DNA from 2 places in the Luteibacter sp. UNCMF366Tsu5.1 genome. Region 1 is predicted to be linked to the other one. Evidence: riboswitches for the same ligand, from Rfam matches in the RefSeq annotation. Region 1 holds a riboswitch; the other holds the start of a gene.
The links. Region 1 has a riboswitch for cobalamin ahead of BT115_RS14240 (TonB-dependent receptor domain-containing protein). Riboswitches for the same ligand answer to the same signal wherever they lie in the genome.
Positions count from the first base shown of each region.

Region 2: linked by a shared signal. The riboswitch ahead of BT115_RS17600 (ribonucleoside-diphosphate reductase subunit alpha) and the one ahead of BT115_RS14240 (TonB-dependent receptor domain-containing protein) in region 1 are both predicted to bind cobalamin.

Region 1 covers NZ_FPIS01000003.1:95,338-102,727, forward strand. Annotated here, with positions in the region: gene BT115_RS14235 (efflux RND transporter permease subunit) at 1-2,152, opposite strand, end outside; gene BT115_RS14240 (TonB-dependent receptor domain-containing protein) at 2,269-4,149, opposite strand; cobalamin riboswitch at 4,285-4,523, opposite strand; gene BT115_RS14245 (TonB-dependent receptor) at 4,772-7,390, shown strand, end outside.
Region 2 covers NZ_FPIS01000004.1:292,618-300,007, reverse strand. Annotated here, with positions in the region: gene queF (NADPH-dependent 7-cyano-7-deazaguanine reductase QueF) at 16-843, opposite strand; gene BT115_RS17620 (aldo/keto reductase) at 919-1,911, opposite strand; gene BT115_RS17615 (MerR family transcriptional regulator) at 1,908-2,351, opposite strand; gene BT115_RS17610 (acyl-CoA thioesterase) at 2,423-2,827, opposite strand; gene BT115_RS17605 (ribonucleotide-diphosphate reductase subunit beta) at 2,902-3,930, opposite strand; gene BT115_RS17600 (ribonucleoside-diphosphate reductase subunit alpha) at 4,019-6,526, opposite strand; cobalamin riboswitch at 6,685-6,896, opposite strand; gene BT115_RS17595 (response regulator) at 7,058-7,390, shown strand, end outside.

The sequences.
Region 1 (7,390 bases):
GCTTGCCGACGATGTCGAAGTCGCTGCCGACGTCACGGAACTCCTTCATCTTGCGCATCTGCCGTACGAGCTTCAGCGTCCATGGTTGGAGATCTTCGCCGCTGGTGCTGATCAACTGGAACGAGTACTGCCCGCGGTTGCTGTTGCCGCCTCCGCCGCCGAGGAACTGCACGGGGTTCATGAAGACCTGCACGTTGGAGATCTTCTCGTACTCCTTGCCGAGCCGATCCATGATCTCCTTCAGCGATTCCCGGCGTTCGCCGGGACCGCTGCCCTTGGGTTTCAGGTCCACGAACATCAGGCCCTGATTGCCCACGGCGCCGCCGTTGTCACCGCCGAGAATGGTGGACACATCGGCAACCGTGCTGTCCTTCTGCAGGACCTCGGCCACCTGGAGCAGGCGCCGGGTCATCTCGTCGGGAGAGATGTTGGCATCCGCGCTGACCTGCAACTGCAGCATGCCCGTGTCTTCGTCGGGCATGAAGTTGCCGCCGGCCGTCTTCACCACGGCGATGGCGAGCACCACCGTCGCTACGAGCAGAATCAACGGCTGCCAGCGCATCAGGCGGCGATGCCGCATCGCCCAGTCGAGCCCGCGCTGGTACAGGCGGAGGAAACCGCGGTCGAAACGTTCCAGCGCCAGCTCCCAGCGCGAGGGCTTGCGGTCCGGGGCGTCGTGTTTCAGGTAATGCGCGCACAACGCGGGAGTCAGCGTCAGCGACACCACCGCGGAAATCAGCACCGCCGCGGCAAGCGTTACGGAGAACTCGCGCAGCAGCTTGGTGATCATGTTGTTGCCGAACAGCAACGGCGCGAACACGGCCACGAGCGACAGTGTGATGGAGATCACCGTGAAGCCGATTTCGCGCACACCTTCCAGCGCGGCCTCCATAGGCTTCGCGCCATTTTCCATGTGGCGAACGATATTCTCGATGACCACGATGGCGTCGTCCACGACGAAGCCGATGCACAGCACCAGCGCCATGAGCGACAGCGTGTTCAGCGTGTACCCCAGCGACCACATCACCACGAACGCGCCCGCGAGCGACAACGGCACGCTGAGCGTGGCGATCATTGTCGGCCCCATCCGGCGCAGAAACACCAGCATCACCAGCACGACCATGACGATACTGATCATCAAGGCCACTTTGACCTCGTGCAGTGCCGACTGCGTGGTCTGGGTGAGATCGAAGATGGGCGTGACTTCCGCATCGGCGGGCAGCAGCGAGCGGAACCGCGGCAACGCCTGGCGGATGGCCTCCGCCGTGGCGATCGAGTTGGCTTCCGGCCGCTTGCTGATCTGCATGGTGACCGAGCGCTCGCCCTGGAACCACGCCTTCTGGTACTGGTCCTGCTGGCCGCTGTACACCTTGGCGATGTCGGAGAGCCGCACCGGGACGTTGTTGCGCACGGCGATGAGGATCTTGCCGAAGTCCTCGGGGCTGCGCAGGCCGTCGTTGGCGATCACCGTCATCTGTGAGTCGCCGTCGGAGAGCACACCTTGCGGTGAGTTCACGTTGGCGGCCTGCAGTGCATTCGACACGTCGTTCGCGGTGAGCCCCTTCGACGACAGGGCGTTGGTATCCAACTCAATACGGACCGCGTGCGGCGTACCGCCGAAGATCTGCACGCGCGATACGCCGTCGATCTGCGCGACCGCCGGCCGGATCAGCGTGTCGACCACGTCGTAGAGCTTGTCGGGCGGCATCGTCTTCGAGGTGAGCGCGACGAGCAGGACGGGGATCTGGCCCGTATCGAACTTGAAGTACTGCGGCGGCGACGGCATGCCGGCCGGCAAATCCGCGGCGGCGGCGTTGATGGCGGCCTGCACGTCGCGCGCAGCAGCGTCCGTCGATCGGTTCATATCGAAGCGGATACGTACGAACCCTGCGCCTTCCGTACTGTTCGAGTACATCTGGTCCACGCCCGGGATCTGCCCCAGGTGTCGCTCGAGGGGCGCGATCACGGTGGACGCCATCGTCTGCGCGCTGGCGCCAGGCATCTGCGTCTGGACAAACACCGCCGGCACCTCGATCGAAGGCAACGCGGCAACGCCCAGCAACATATAGGCGATGGCACCGGCCAGGGTCAGCCCCGCGGCAAGCAGCGAGGTACCGATGGGCCGGCGGATGAAGGGAGCAAAAAAATTCACGGCACGTCCTGTGTTCGCGGGAAGGTACCCCGCGCCCGCGGACTTTATGACGTCCCGCGCGTTTCGTCGCGTGTGCCTTTAGTGGGGCCCCTGCCGGAAGACAGGGGTTCCCGGTTTCAGTGTGCGGGGGCGTAGCGCAGGGTCAGATAGTAGGTGCGACCCAGCTGGTTGTAATAGGCCGCCGTCTCGTAGCGCTTGTCGGCGAGGTTGGCGACGCGGCCCTGCACGCTCCAGTCGGCATCGACGTGCCATGTCGCGCGGAGGTCGGCGGTGGCGTAACCGCCCAGCCGGCGCGTGTTGGCGGCGTCGTCGAAGCTGTGGCCGGCCGCGTTGAGCGAGCCGCCCAGCGTGAATGCGCCCAGGTCCTTGTCCAGGTCCACGCGGGCGGTGCGTTCCGGGCGACGCGCGAGCAGGTTGCCGTCCTGGCTTCCGCCGTCGCGGTTCTTCGGCTGCTGGAGCGTGACGTAGCCGCGCACGTGCCAGCCATCGACGTCCGCGCCCACCTGCCCCTCGATGCCACGGATGCGTGCCTTGCTCACGTTGATCGGCAGGAAGTTGGCATCGAAGCCGATGAGGTCGTTTACGGTGGTCTGGTAGGCGTTCACCGCCCAGTTCCAGATCCCGGGACGCGCAGACAGCCCGATCTCGGCGGTACGCGAGGTTTCCGGATTCAGATTGACGGGCGCGCCGTACGGATAGAACTCGTCGTTGAAGGTCGGCGCGTGGAAGGCGGTGCCGTAGGACGCCGTGAGCTTCATGCCGTTGTCGAAGCGGAAGCCATAGGCCGCCGAACCGGTGGTGTGGTTGCCGAACTGGGTGTTGTGGTCGTGACGGACCGAAAGCTGGAGTTCGTGGGCGCCAAACAGACCCTGGTACAGGGCGAAGATGCCTGTGTTGTTGCGCGAGTCGGCCAGGTAGTCGGTATCGCTCTTCAACTTTTCCTGCTGGTAGTCGACACCGGCCGTCAGGGTCTGGCCTGCGGCGAGGGTCACGTCGTTCTGCCAGGACGCCTGGTTGCGCTTGGAGTAGAGATAGCCCACCCGCGCCTTGTCCACGCCGTAGTTCACGAAGTCGAGCGTCTTGTCTGCGCCATTGAGGTAATTGTCGGCGCGGTCCTGGTTCTGGCCGAGCGCGAGCGACATGCGCCACGCCGGCATCACGTCGAAAGCCAGCTTCCCACCCGCCACCTGCTGGGAGCGGCGTGTGAAGTTCTGGAAGTCGCCGTCGTACTCGATGTCGCCCTTGCTGCGCAGCCAGCTACCGGTGAGCTCGGTGCCATCGTCCCAGCGATAACCGCCCGACAAGGCGCCGTTGTACATGCGCGAGGCATCGTGATCCGGCTCGTCGGTGAAGCAGCCCGCCATGGCCTCCGCGGCGCCGACGCGGCAAGCGTTGATACCGGCCGTGTATTGCCCGCCAAGGCTGGCGTTGTACCAGCCGTGCTGGCCGCCACCGGAAATGCCGGCCTGCCCCGCGGTATAGCCGTGGCTACCGCCCGTGACGGATAGCGTCGGGGTCGGCGCCTCACCGGCCTGGCCGTGGCGGGTGAAGATCTGGATGACGCCGCCAATGGCGTCCGATCCATACAGCGTCGAACGCGGGCCGCGCACGATCTCGATGTGGTCGATCTGCTCTACGGGGAGCTGCTCATAGGCTGGCAGACCGGCACCCACCGTGCCGACGCGCACGCCGTCCACCAGCACCAGCGTGTGCGACGAATTGGTGCCGCGCATGAACAACGAGGTCTGCTGGCCGATGCCGCCGGTGTTCGCGATCGCCACGCCGGGCAGGCCAACGAGAAGATCCTGCACGCTCACCGGCTGCAGCCGCTCGATGTCCTCGCGGGTGATGAGGGTGACCGGTGCCAGCACCTCGTCCAGCGGCGTGGGTGCACGGTTGGCGGTCACCACCACCGGATCGAGCCGGTCGGGCGCGTCGGCGGCATGGGCCATCGTCATCGTGGACAAAAGCGCCGCCGCGAGCAGGGTCTTCTTCATGGAACGTCTTCCTTTCGCCGCAAGGCGGCTCATGCAGGCAATCGGAGGACGTGCGACGAACGGCAAACGGGAGGGAACCCGGCGGCTGTCCGGATCCGCCCTCCGCGAATCGATCGAAACAGGGACGCCCGCCGGGGTGGCGGGTCGACATCGGGCCGGTCTCCGGACTCGCGTCAGCCATCGACGATGGCCGGACCCGGTGCCTTCCCGCTCGCGCAGTGGCGTCTTACCGAGTCCGCGAACGGGCAAAGCCCGCCTGGACGCATACCGTTGCGGGGGCAGTGCCGGCCTTGTCCTACGAAAGAACGCACCGGCTTCCCGTTTAATCCGCGCCAACCACCGTCGGCGCGGACACCCGAACGGCGCGGATAGTAGCCGGCAAGTGCTTGTTTGTCACGACAAATTTAATTTTTGCTTAACACAGGGTTGACCATCGCAAAATAATTCGATTACAAGCGAAAGGAATTGCTGTCGGGCGCGCGGTATGGCGCAACGGGAGGCATGGCCCACGAAACCGCGTCCGGGGAGACCGGTGGAGCGGGGCGATGAGACGGCAACACCGCCGGAGTTCGGCTCGCATCTTCGCAGCCGGCTTTCTTGCTTTCCTCGGGGAGACATACACATGCAGGCCTTCAACGTTCGCAATGGCGCCATGCGGCGCACCGCCTTGTGCACCGCCCTCGCCTTCTGCTTCGCCAGTGGCGCCGTGCTCGCCCAGTCCAATGCTTCCGGTGTCGTGTTCGGCCGCGTCGCGCAGCCGGACGGCGCCGTCGTCCATCTCGAAAACCTGGATACGGGTCTGACCCGCGACGTCGGCGTAGACGCCGATGGGCGCTACCGCGCCAGCTCGCTGCCGGTCGGCCGCTACAAGGTATCGGTCCAGCGCGGCGGTCAGGTCGCGGAAAGCCGCGACAACGTGCAGGTGAACCTCGGCGGCGGCGTGGACGTGTCCTTCGGCGGCGCAGCGACCGCTTCAGCGACTTCCGCGCAGAACCTGGAAGGCGTGCAGGTCACCGGCAACGTCCTCCCCGCGATCGACGTGTCCCAGGTCGACTCGCGCACCGTGCTCACCTCGGAACAGCTGCAGAAGCTGCCTCTCGCGCGCGACGTGACAGCGGCCGCGTTGCTCGCGCCGGGCGTCATTTCCGGCGACAGCCGCTACGGTAACGTCGCCTCGTTCGGCGGTTCGTCGGCGTCCGAGAACCAGTACTACATCAACGGCTATGCGGTGACCAACGCGCTCACCGGCCTGGGCTTCACCAGCCTGCCCTACGACGCGATCGACCAGCAACAGATCTTCACCGGTGGTTACGGTGCGGAATACGGTCGCTCGACGGGCGGCGTGATCAACATCGTGACCAAGCGCGGCGGCAACACCTGGAAAGGTGGCGTCGGCATGTACATCCAGCCGAACGGCGCACGCCAGTCGCCACGCAATATCTATCGCACCAACGGCCAGCTGTACCAGAACCGCGGCGACAACGAGCGCAGCGACACCCAGTACACCGCCTACATCAGCGGTCCGCTGATCAAGGACAAGCTGTTCCTGTTCGCTGCGGGCGATTTCACCCGCACCGATACCAAGTCCACCAGCAGCATTCTGGCCCCGCAGCGTACGAACCAGACGCAGAAGGCCACGAAGTGGATGGGCAAGATCGACTGGAACATCACCGACAACCATCTGCTCGAAGTCACCGGCATCGGCGACAAGACCAACACCGAACGCAGCGTCTACGCGTACGACTACGACACGCGAAGCCGCGGTGCGTATCTCGGCACCGACAACCTCAAGAACTTCGATGCGGGCGCGGGCTCGGCACCGGGCGGTGACGTCTACATCGGCAAGTACACGGGCTACATCACCGACGACCTGACCATCAACGCGCTGTACGGTCACACCACCACGAAGCACGAGCGCGATCTTGGCTACGCCGGTTCGTCGAACTGCCCGTGGATCACCGACAACCGTCGCGGCATCGCCAATCCGATTACGGGCTGCGGCCTCGTCAACGGCACGGTGCTGAATGCCGGTGCCAAGGACAAGACGCACGGCTGGCGTCTCGACGTGGAATACCGCGCGGGCGATCACGATCTGCGCGTCGGTGTGGACAACCAGACGCTCGAATCGACCTCCGGCAACATCTACGAAGGCGGCTACCGCTGGGTCTATCGCAACGCGGGCACGGTCACGGGCCGTCCCGACATCGTGCCGCCGCCCGGCACCACGTACGTCGCGGAAAAGCGTCTCTTCGAGACCGGTGCAAGCGTGAAGACCGAACAGGAAGCGCAGTACATCGAAGACCACTGGCAGGTCACCGATCGCTGGATGGTATACCTCGGCCTGCGCAACGAGCAGTTCAAGAACTTGAATGGCGACGGCGAGACCTATGTGAAGCAGCGTCATCAGCTTGCGCCTCGCCTCGGCGCGACCTGGGACGTGTTCGGCGATTCCACCTTCAAGATCTACGCGAACGCCGGCCGCTATCACCTCGCCATTCCGTCCAACGTCGCGATCCGCGGCGCATCGGCATCCACGTACTACAGCGAGTACTACACCTATAGCGGCGTGGCTGCCAACGGCGAGCCGACCGGCCTGACCCCGTTGGGCAGCCGCGCGTACCTCAACGGCGAGGACGGCACCACGCCCGACCCGAAGACCGTGGCCGCGAAGGGTATCGACGCGTATTACCAGGACGAATACATCCTCGGTTTCGACAAGGCCATCAACGAGAACTGGAGCTTCGGCGCCAAGGCCACATACCGCAAGCTGAAGAGCTCGATCGACGACTTCTGCGATTCGCGCCCGTTCGAGTCGTATGCCGCGCGCAACGGCATCGACATCAGCAACGCGTCGCTGCCCGGCTGCTATCTGTTCAACCCGGGCAAGTCGAACACCTTCCTCGTGGACGTAGGCGGCGGCCAGTACGTGCCGTTCAAGCTGACCAAGGACGACTTCACTTCCCCGCCGCCGGGCAATGTGCCGTTCCCGGATCTGAAGCGCAGCTATTACTCGCTCGACCTCTACCTGGAACACCACTTCGCGGATGATTGGTACGGCCGCATCGACTACACCTTCTCGCGCAGCTACGGCAACTCGGAAGGCCAGTTGAAGTCGGACATCGGCCAGCTCGATCCGTCGGTGACGCAGGACTGGGACGCGCCGGAAATCATGCAGTACGCAAACGGCCCGCTGCCGAACGACCGCACGCACCAGTTGAAGGCGTACGGTTACTGGCAGGCC
Region 2 (7,390 bases), on a different contig from region 1:
TGAATGATGCGTTCATCATTGGCGGGCACCGCGCGGATTTCCCGGCGCGGCGGTCGGGTCGGTGCTGCGGAACGGATTGATGTCGAGCCCGCCACGGCGCGTGTAACGCGCGTAAACCGACAGCTCGCGCGGCGCGCAATGCGCCTGGATGTCCGTAAAAATCCGCTCCACGCACTGCTCGTGAAACTCGGTGTGGCTGCGGAACGAGACGAGGTAGCGCAGCAGCCCGGCGTGATCGATGGGCGCACCTGCATAGGCGATCTGGACGCTGCCCCAGTCTGGCTGGCCGGTCACCGGGCAGTTCGAGCGCAGCAAGTGCGAGACGAGCGTCTCGCGGACGTCGCCCGCGGTGGCGGTGAGGTAGTCGGGGCGCGGCGGACCATAGCAGTCGAAATCCAGCGCCTGATCGTCGAGCAGCGTGCCCTCCGGTTCGCCCAGCGGCGTACCGTCGAGTTCGTTCGGCGCATGCAGCACCACGCTCACCGGGCCGCCCGAGGCCGCCGACAGATCGCGTACCAGGCGCTCGCGCACCTCGGCCGCGTCCGGGAGCCGCTCTTGGGCGAAGCTGTTGAGGTACAGCTTGAAGGACTTCGATTCGACGATATTCGGCGTGGTAGCCGGGAAACGGAACTCCGCCACCGCCACCATCGGCTTGCCGCGCGCATCCAGCCACGACAGCTCGTACCCGTTCCAGAGGTCCACGCCATGGAACGGCAGATCGGCGCCGGAGACGCCGATCTCGTCGCGCTTGCCCTGGCGCGGGATGGGAAAGAGCAGGCTGGCGTCGTAGCGGTCGGCGTAGACGGTGGCCTTGCCCAGCGGCGAGTGTTCGGGGGACGACATGGCGGTTTGCTGCGGAAACAAACCGCCATTATAGGGGCTCGGGCCGAGCCCCACCGTTACCGCTCGGCCCAGCGTTCAGGCGTTGATGGAGCCCATCATGTTGGACGCGTAGCGATCGCCGGCTGCCGTGTCCGGCGGGAACACCGCATCGATCTCGGCCACCTCGGCAGTACTCAGCGTCACCTGTACCGCTCCGGCGTTCTCTTCCAGGTACTTCACGCGCTTGGTGCCCGGGATCGGCACGATGTCGTCGCCCTTGGCGAGCACCCACGCCAGGGCAAGCTGGCCCGGCGTGCAGCCCTTGGTCGCGGCGAACTTGCGCACCTTTTCCACGATTGCCAGGTTCTTGGCGAAGTTGTCCCCCGTGAAGCGCGGATTGATGCGGCGGTAGTCGTCCTCGGCGAAATCCTCCGGCTTGGTGATCGCCCCGGTGAGGAAGCCACGGCCGAGCGGGCTATACGCCACCAGCGCGATCCCGTGCTCGCGACAGGCAGCCAGCGTACCGGTGGTCTCCGGATCGCGCGTCCATAGCGAGTATTCGCTCTGAAGCGCCGCGATGGGATGGACCGCTGCTGCCTTGCGGATCGATGCGGCCGAGGCTTCCGACAGGCCCAGGTAACGCACCTTGCCTTCCTCCACCAGCCGCGCCATGGCGCCGACGGTTTCTTCGATCGGTACGTTGCGATCGACGCGGTGCTGGTAATAGAGGTCGATGTGATCCGTCTTCAGGCGGCGCAGGCTACCTTCCACCGACAGCCGCACGTACTCGGGCCGGCCGTCGATGCCGCGCTTGTTCGGGTCGTTCGGGTCGCGGACGATGCCGAACTTGGTGGCGAGAAATACCTTGTCGCGACGTCCGGCAAGCGTGCGACCGATCAGTTCCTCGTTGGTGTGCGGGCCGTAGGCGTCGGAGGTGTCCCAGAAGGTGATGCCGAGGTCCAGGGCGCGTTCCAGGGTGGCGATCGATTCCTTTTCGTCGCCAGCGCCGTAGAATTCGCTCATGCCCATGCAGCCGAGGCCGAGGGTCGAGACGTCGGGGCCGTGCTTGCCGAGCTTGCGGGTGATCATGCGTGTCTCCTTCGATGCGAGGGGATGCCCGGCGTCGCCGCGTCGAGCGGCGGCTCCGTGGGGAGGGCTTCCTGGGGATAAAGCGAGCGATAGAGCGCGATCTTCTCGTCGAGGCGCGCAATGGTCTCGGTCAATTCGACCAGTTCGCTGCGCAGCTTTGTGGCATGCCGCGCGAGGAGGTCGCCGCGCTCGCGGATGCTTTCCTCGGTTTCGCCGAGGCGGCGCAGCCGCACGTATTCCTGGATGTCCCGCATGGACATGCCGGTAGAGCGGAGTTTGAGTACGAACTGGATGAAGCGCATCTCGGGCTCGCCGTAGACGCGCTGCCCGTTGCGCCGCGGCACTGGATCGATGAGACCGATCTGCTCGTAGTAGCGCAGCGTGTGGACGGTGAGACCGGTGGCCTGGGCGGCCTCGGCGATGGTCAGGGATTGAGGCATTCGAGAAGCCTACGCCTTCGAGTGCGCTCTAGGTCAAGCCCTGACGGGCCGCCCTTCGGCGGCCGATCGGGTTATGCCGGGCTATCGACCGGCGTGGGCTTCAGGTCGCTGTCGAGCGCGATCATCGTGAAGGTGCCGCGCGTGCACAGCTCGCGTTCGCCGGTGATCAGGTCTTCGGTGTACATGGCCACGTCCACCTTCATCGAGGTGCGGCCGACCGAGACGATGGTGGCGATCAGTTCCACCATCTGGCCCTTGCGCACGGGCACGTGGAAGTCCACCTGCTCCGATCGTGCCGTGACCACCACCTTGCGGGCGTAACGCGAGGCGGCGATGAACGCTGCCTTGTCCATCCAGGCCAGCGCCTGGCCGCCGAACAGCGTGCCCAGGTGGTTGGTGTGATCCGGGAAGACGATCTCCAGGAGGCGAGCCTCCGTGGGTCGGGCGATGGGAATCATGGCGGCACCGTCATTCATGGTGCCGCCATTGTAGGGCCTGTTTACGCTATTCGCGTGGCACGCTACGCGACTGAGTCGCCAATCTCCGGCGCTTAGAACGACTGATCGAAGGCCACTTCGCCCTGCACGCCGACCTGGTACGACGACACGCGGCGCTCGAAGAAGTTGGTCAGCTCCTGCACGTCCTGCAGGTCCATGAAGTCGAACGGGTTCTTAGCGCCATACTTCTTCGGCATGTCGAGCTGGGCCAGGCGCTGGTCGGCGCAGTACTCGAGGTACTGACGCATGTCGTTTACCGACAGCCCGGCCACGCCGCCGGAGAGCACGTCCTGGGCGAACTGCGTCTCGCAGGCGATGGCGTCTTCCAGCATCGTTTCCACCTGCTCGCGCATCTCGTCGTCGAAAAGGTCCGGTTCCTGCTCGCGTACGGTGCGCACCACTTCGAAGGCGAAAGCCATGTGGCCCGACTCGTCCCGGAAGACCCAGTTGGTGCCCGACGCCAGGCCGTGCAGAAGACCGCGCGAACGCAGGTAGTAGACGTAGGCAAAAGCGGCAAAGAAGAACAGTCCTTCGATGCAGGCGGCGAAGCAGATCAGGTTGAGCAGGAACTGCCGGCGGTGCTCGCGCGTCTCCAGGCGATTCAGGTCCTGGATCGACTCGATCCACTTGAAGCAGAACTCGCCCTTCTGCCGGATCGACGGGATGCTCTCGATCGCGGCGAACGCCTTGTTCCGCTCCGCAGGTTCGGGGATATAGGTGTCCAGCAACGTGAGATAGAACTGCACATGCAGCGCTTCCTCGTACAACTGGCGCGACAGGAACATGCGCGCTTCGGGCGAGTTCACGTGCTGGTAGAGGTTCAGCACGAGGTTGTTCGACACGATCGTGTCGCCCGTGGCGAAGAAGGCGACCAGGCGATGGATGAGGTGCCGGTCGGCATCGGACATCTTCGACTTGAGGTCGGTGACGTCGAGCGAGAAATCCACTTCCTCCACGGTCCACGTATTGCGGATGGCGGCGCGGTACATCTCATAGAACTGCGGGTACTTCATCGGCCGCAGGGTGAGTTCGAAGCCGGGGTCGAGGATGTGGGAGTCGCGAGTGATCGGGGTGGCGGACATCGGGTGCCTCAATGGGAACGAGCGGCGCGCCGTGGCGCGCCAGCGTCGAGAAGGGGTGCGGAGCGGCAGGTGCCGCTCCGCGGGCCGGTTACTGGCAGGCTTCGCAGTATTCGGGGTTTTCGAGCGAGCAGAACACGGCAGCCGTCGCCTGTTCCTGCGCGTCCACGACAGGGGTGGCCGGTGCGGCCGCAGCCGCGCTGACCGTGGTCTTCGCAATGCGGGTGGCCGGGCGCGAGCGCAGGTAATAAGTCGTCTTGATGCCGGCCTTCCAGGCGTACATGTACATCGACGAAAGCTGTCCGATGTTCGGGTTCTCCATGAACAGGTTCAACGACTGGCTCTGGTCGATGTAGGCACCGCGCGCAGCGGCGAGATCGATCAGCGCCTTCTGCGGCAGCTCCCAGGTGGTGCGGTAGATCGCACGCAGTTCGGCCGGAATGGCGGCGATGCCCTGCACCGAACCCTCGGCGAGCTTGATCTGATCGCGCACTTCGGCGGTCCACAGTCCGAGGGTCTTCAGCTCCTCGACGAGGTAGCGATTCACGACGAGGAAATCGCCGGACAGCGTCTCGCGTTTGAAGAGGTTCGACACTTGCGGCTCGATGCACTCGTAGCAACCGGCGATGGAGGCGATGGTTGCCGTCGGTGCGATCGCGATCAGCAGGGAGTTGCGCAGGCCGGTGGCCTTGATCTTCTCGCGCAACGCGGCCCAGCGTGCATCGCGCCCGGTCGGCGTGGCCGCGGGCCAGTAGTCGAACTGCAGCTCGCCATTGGCGGCACGCGTTTCCGCAAAGCCCGGATGCGCGCCGTCGCGCTCGGCGATCTCGTTGGACATCGACAGGGCGTGGAAATAGATCTCTTCTGCGATGCGCGTGGATATCTCGCGTGCTGCGTCGGAGTCGAACGGGAGACGCAGCTTGAAGAAGACGTCCTGCAAGCCCATCACGCCGAGGCCCACCGGGCGCCATTTCATGTTGGCCGTACGGGCCGTGGCGATCGGATAGAAGTTGAGATCGATGACGCGGTTCAACTGGCGCACGGCCGTGCGTACCGTGGTGGCCAGCTTGTCGAAATCGAACGCACCATCGACGACATGACGTGCGAGGTTGATCGAGCCGAGATTGCAGACGGCCGTCTCGTTCGCGTTGGTGACCTCGAGGATTTCCGTGCACAGGTTCGACAGGTGGATGACGTTCTCGGGGCGCGCCGTCTGGTTGCTGGTGGCGTTCGAGCGGTCCTTGAAGGTCATCCAGCCGTTGCCGGTCTGTGCCAGCGAACGCAGCATGCGTGCGTACAGCTCGCGGGCCTTGATCGTCTTCGCGGCCAGGCCGTCGGCCTCGGCTTTTTCATAGGCGGCGTCGAACGCGGCGCCCCATGTGTCGACGAAGTGCGGCACGATCTTCGGGTCGAACAACGACCAGTCGCCGTCGGCTTCGACCCGGCGCATGAACAGATCGGGCACCCAGTTGGCGAGGTTGAGGTTGTGTGTGCGGCGTGCGTCGTCGCCGGTGTTCTCGCGCAATTCGAGGAATTCCTCGATGTCCGCGTGCCACGATTCCAGATACACGCAGGCCGCGCCCTTGCGCTTGCCGCCCTGGTTCACGGCGGCAACGGAGGCGTCCAGCGTCTTCAGCCACGGCACAAGGCCGTTCGAGTGGCCGTTGGTACCGCGGATCAGCGAACCGCGCGAGCGGATGCGCGAATAGGCCAGGCCGATGCCGCCGGCGAACTTCGACAACTGAGCCACGTCACCGTACTTGGCGTAGATCGACTCGAGCGCGTCCTGCGGCGAATCCAGCAGAAAGCACGACGATAGCTGCTCGTGCGCGGTGCCGGCGTTGAACAGGGTCGGCGAGCTGGCGAGGTACTCCAGCGACGAGAGCATGCGGTACAGCTCCAGCGTCTCGGCCACGTCGTTGCCGCCGAGCGCGCAGGCGATGCGCATGAAGAAATATTGCGGCGTCTCGATGACGAAGCGCTTCGTCGGATGACGCAGCAGGTAGCGGTCGTAAACCGTGCGCAGGCCGAAGTATTCGAAGCGTCGCGAGGCGCTGGTGTCCACGGCATCGTTGAGCTTGCGCGCGTTCACTTGCACGAAGTCACGGAGGCGCTCGTTGAGAATGCCCAGCTCGAAGCCGGTGGAGATCGACTGCGAGAACGACTGGATGTCCTGCCCGGACACTTCCTTGTCGATGAAGGCGGCGAGCAGGCGCGCGGCGAGCTGGCCGTATTCCGGCTCCTCGGCAGTCAGCGCGGCGGCCGTGCGGATCGACAACTGGTCGAGTTCCTGCGTGGTGGCGCCGTCATAGAGGCCGCCGATCGTCTTCAGCGCGACGCGCATCGGGTCCACGGCGTAAAGGCCGTCGGCGCTGCGGGTGACCGCGCGCACGATCTTGTTCACGTCGACGACTTCCTGGCCGCCGTTGCGCTTCGTCACGCGCATCTGGCCGGGGTTGTGCGGCGGGGTCAGGGCAAAGGCCGGTGGCGGCTCGTTGCGATAGCCAGCGGCGGGCGCGTTGCCGGTCGCGGGCGGGGTGGTGGTGACGGCGTCGGCCGTCTCGGTGCGCTCGTGCGCGGCGGAATCCATCGTGGTCATGTGTGGCGTGCCCCAGGGCCAGGTTCAAACTCCCGTTCCCTCGGACGGGGCTCGAAGCGGTTCAGGCCAACGGGAAAAAAAGCCGGGACGGAGCCCGCCCAGGGCGGCTCCGGTCCGCGACGCGCTTCCCCGCGGAAGCCGTCACCACAATCGGCACCGATGAGGCACCGACCGCTGGCAGGTCTTCGGACTCGTGGACGAGGGCACTGAGGCCCGCCTACCCATCGCTTCCCAGTCGCTGAGGACCAGTGCATTCAGACGGGGTCGTTTCCACTTACCGCTGCGGGGCAGTTCCGGATTCGCACCGGATTCCCTATTAAGTCCGACGGGCAGTCGCGCCTCTCCGGACACCAGCAAGCACACGATATAGCCGGCCGGTCGAAGGGTCAACACAAGATGTTGGGTCTGGCGCAGGTATCTGATCGGATTCGTAATCGAGCGCGAAGAGGATGTGAAGATCGTCTACACAATCGGATCTTGCGAGCAACGATAAACTCCCGTCTTTCCTCCCTCACGCACCCGCCAGGCTCGATGCCATCTTCCTTTGCGCTGCAGGATCATGCACTGATCTCCCGGTCGTTCGATGCCGTTCCCTACGGCATCGTCGCCCTTTCCACCGCCGGGGAGCTCCTGTACGCGAATGCGTGGGCGGCCGCTCGGTTGCCCTCGGACGATTTCCTCGCCGTATGGGGTGACGAGACCCGGAAACGGATCGTCGATGCCTTTTCGCGGTCCGTAGATGAGGGCCTCGCCACGTTGGAGGTCGCCTCGGCCGATGGCACGCCCTGGCGCCTGTCCGTGGAGCCGTGGCGCGGCGGTGCGGACGCCGAGCCGGTGCTGATGGTGTCGCTGCTGCCGACCCGG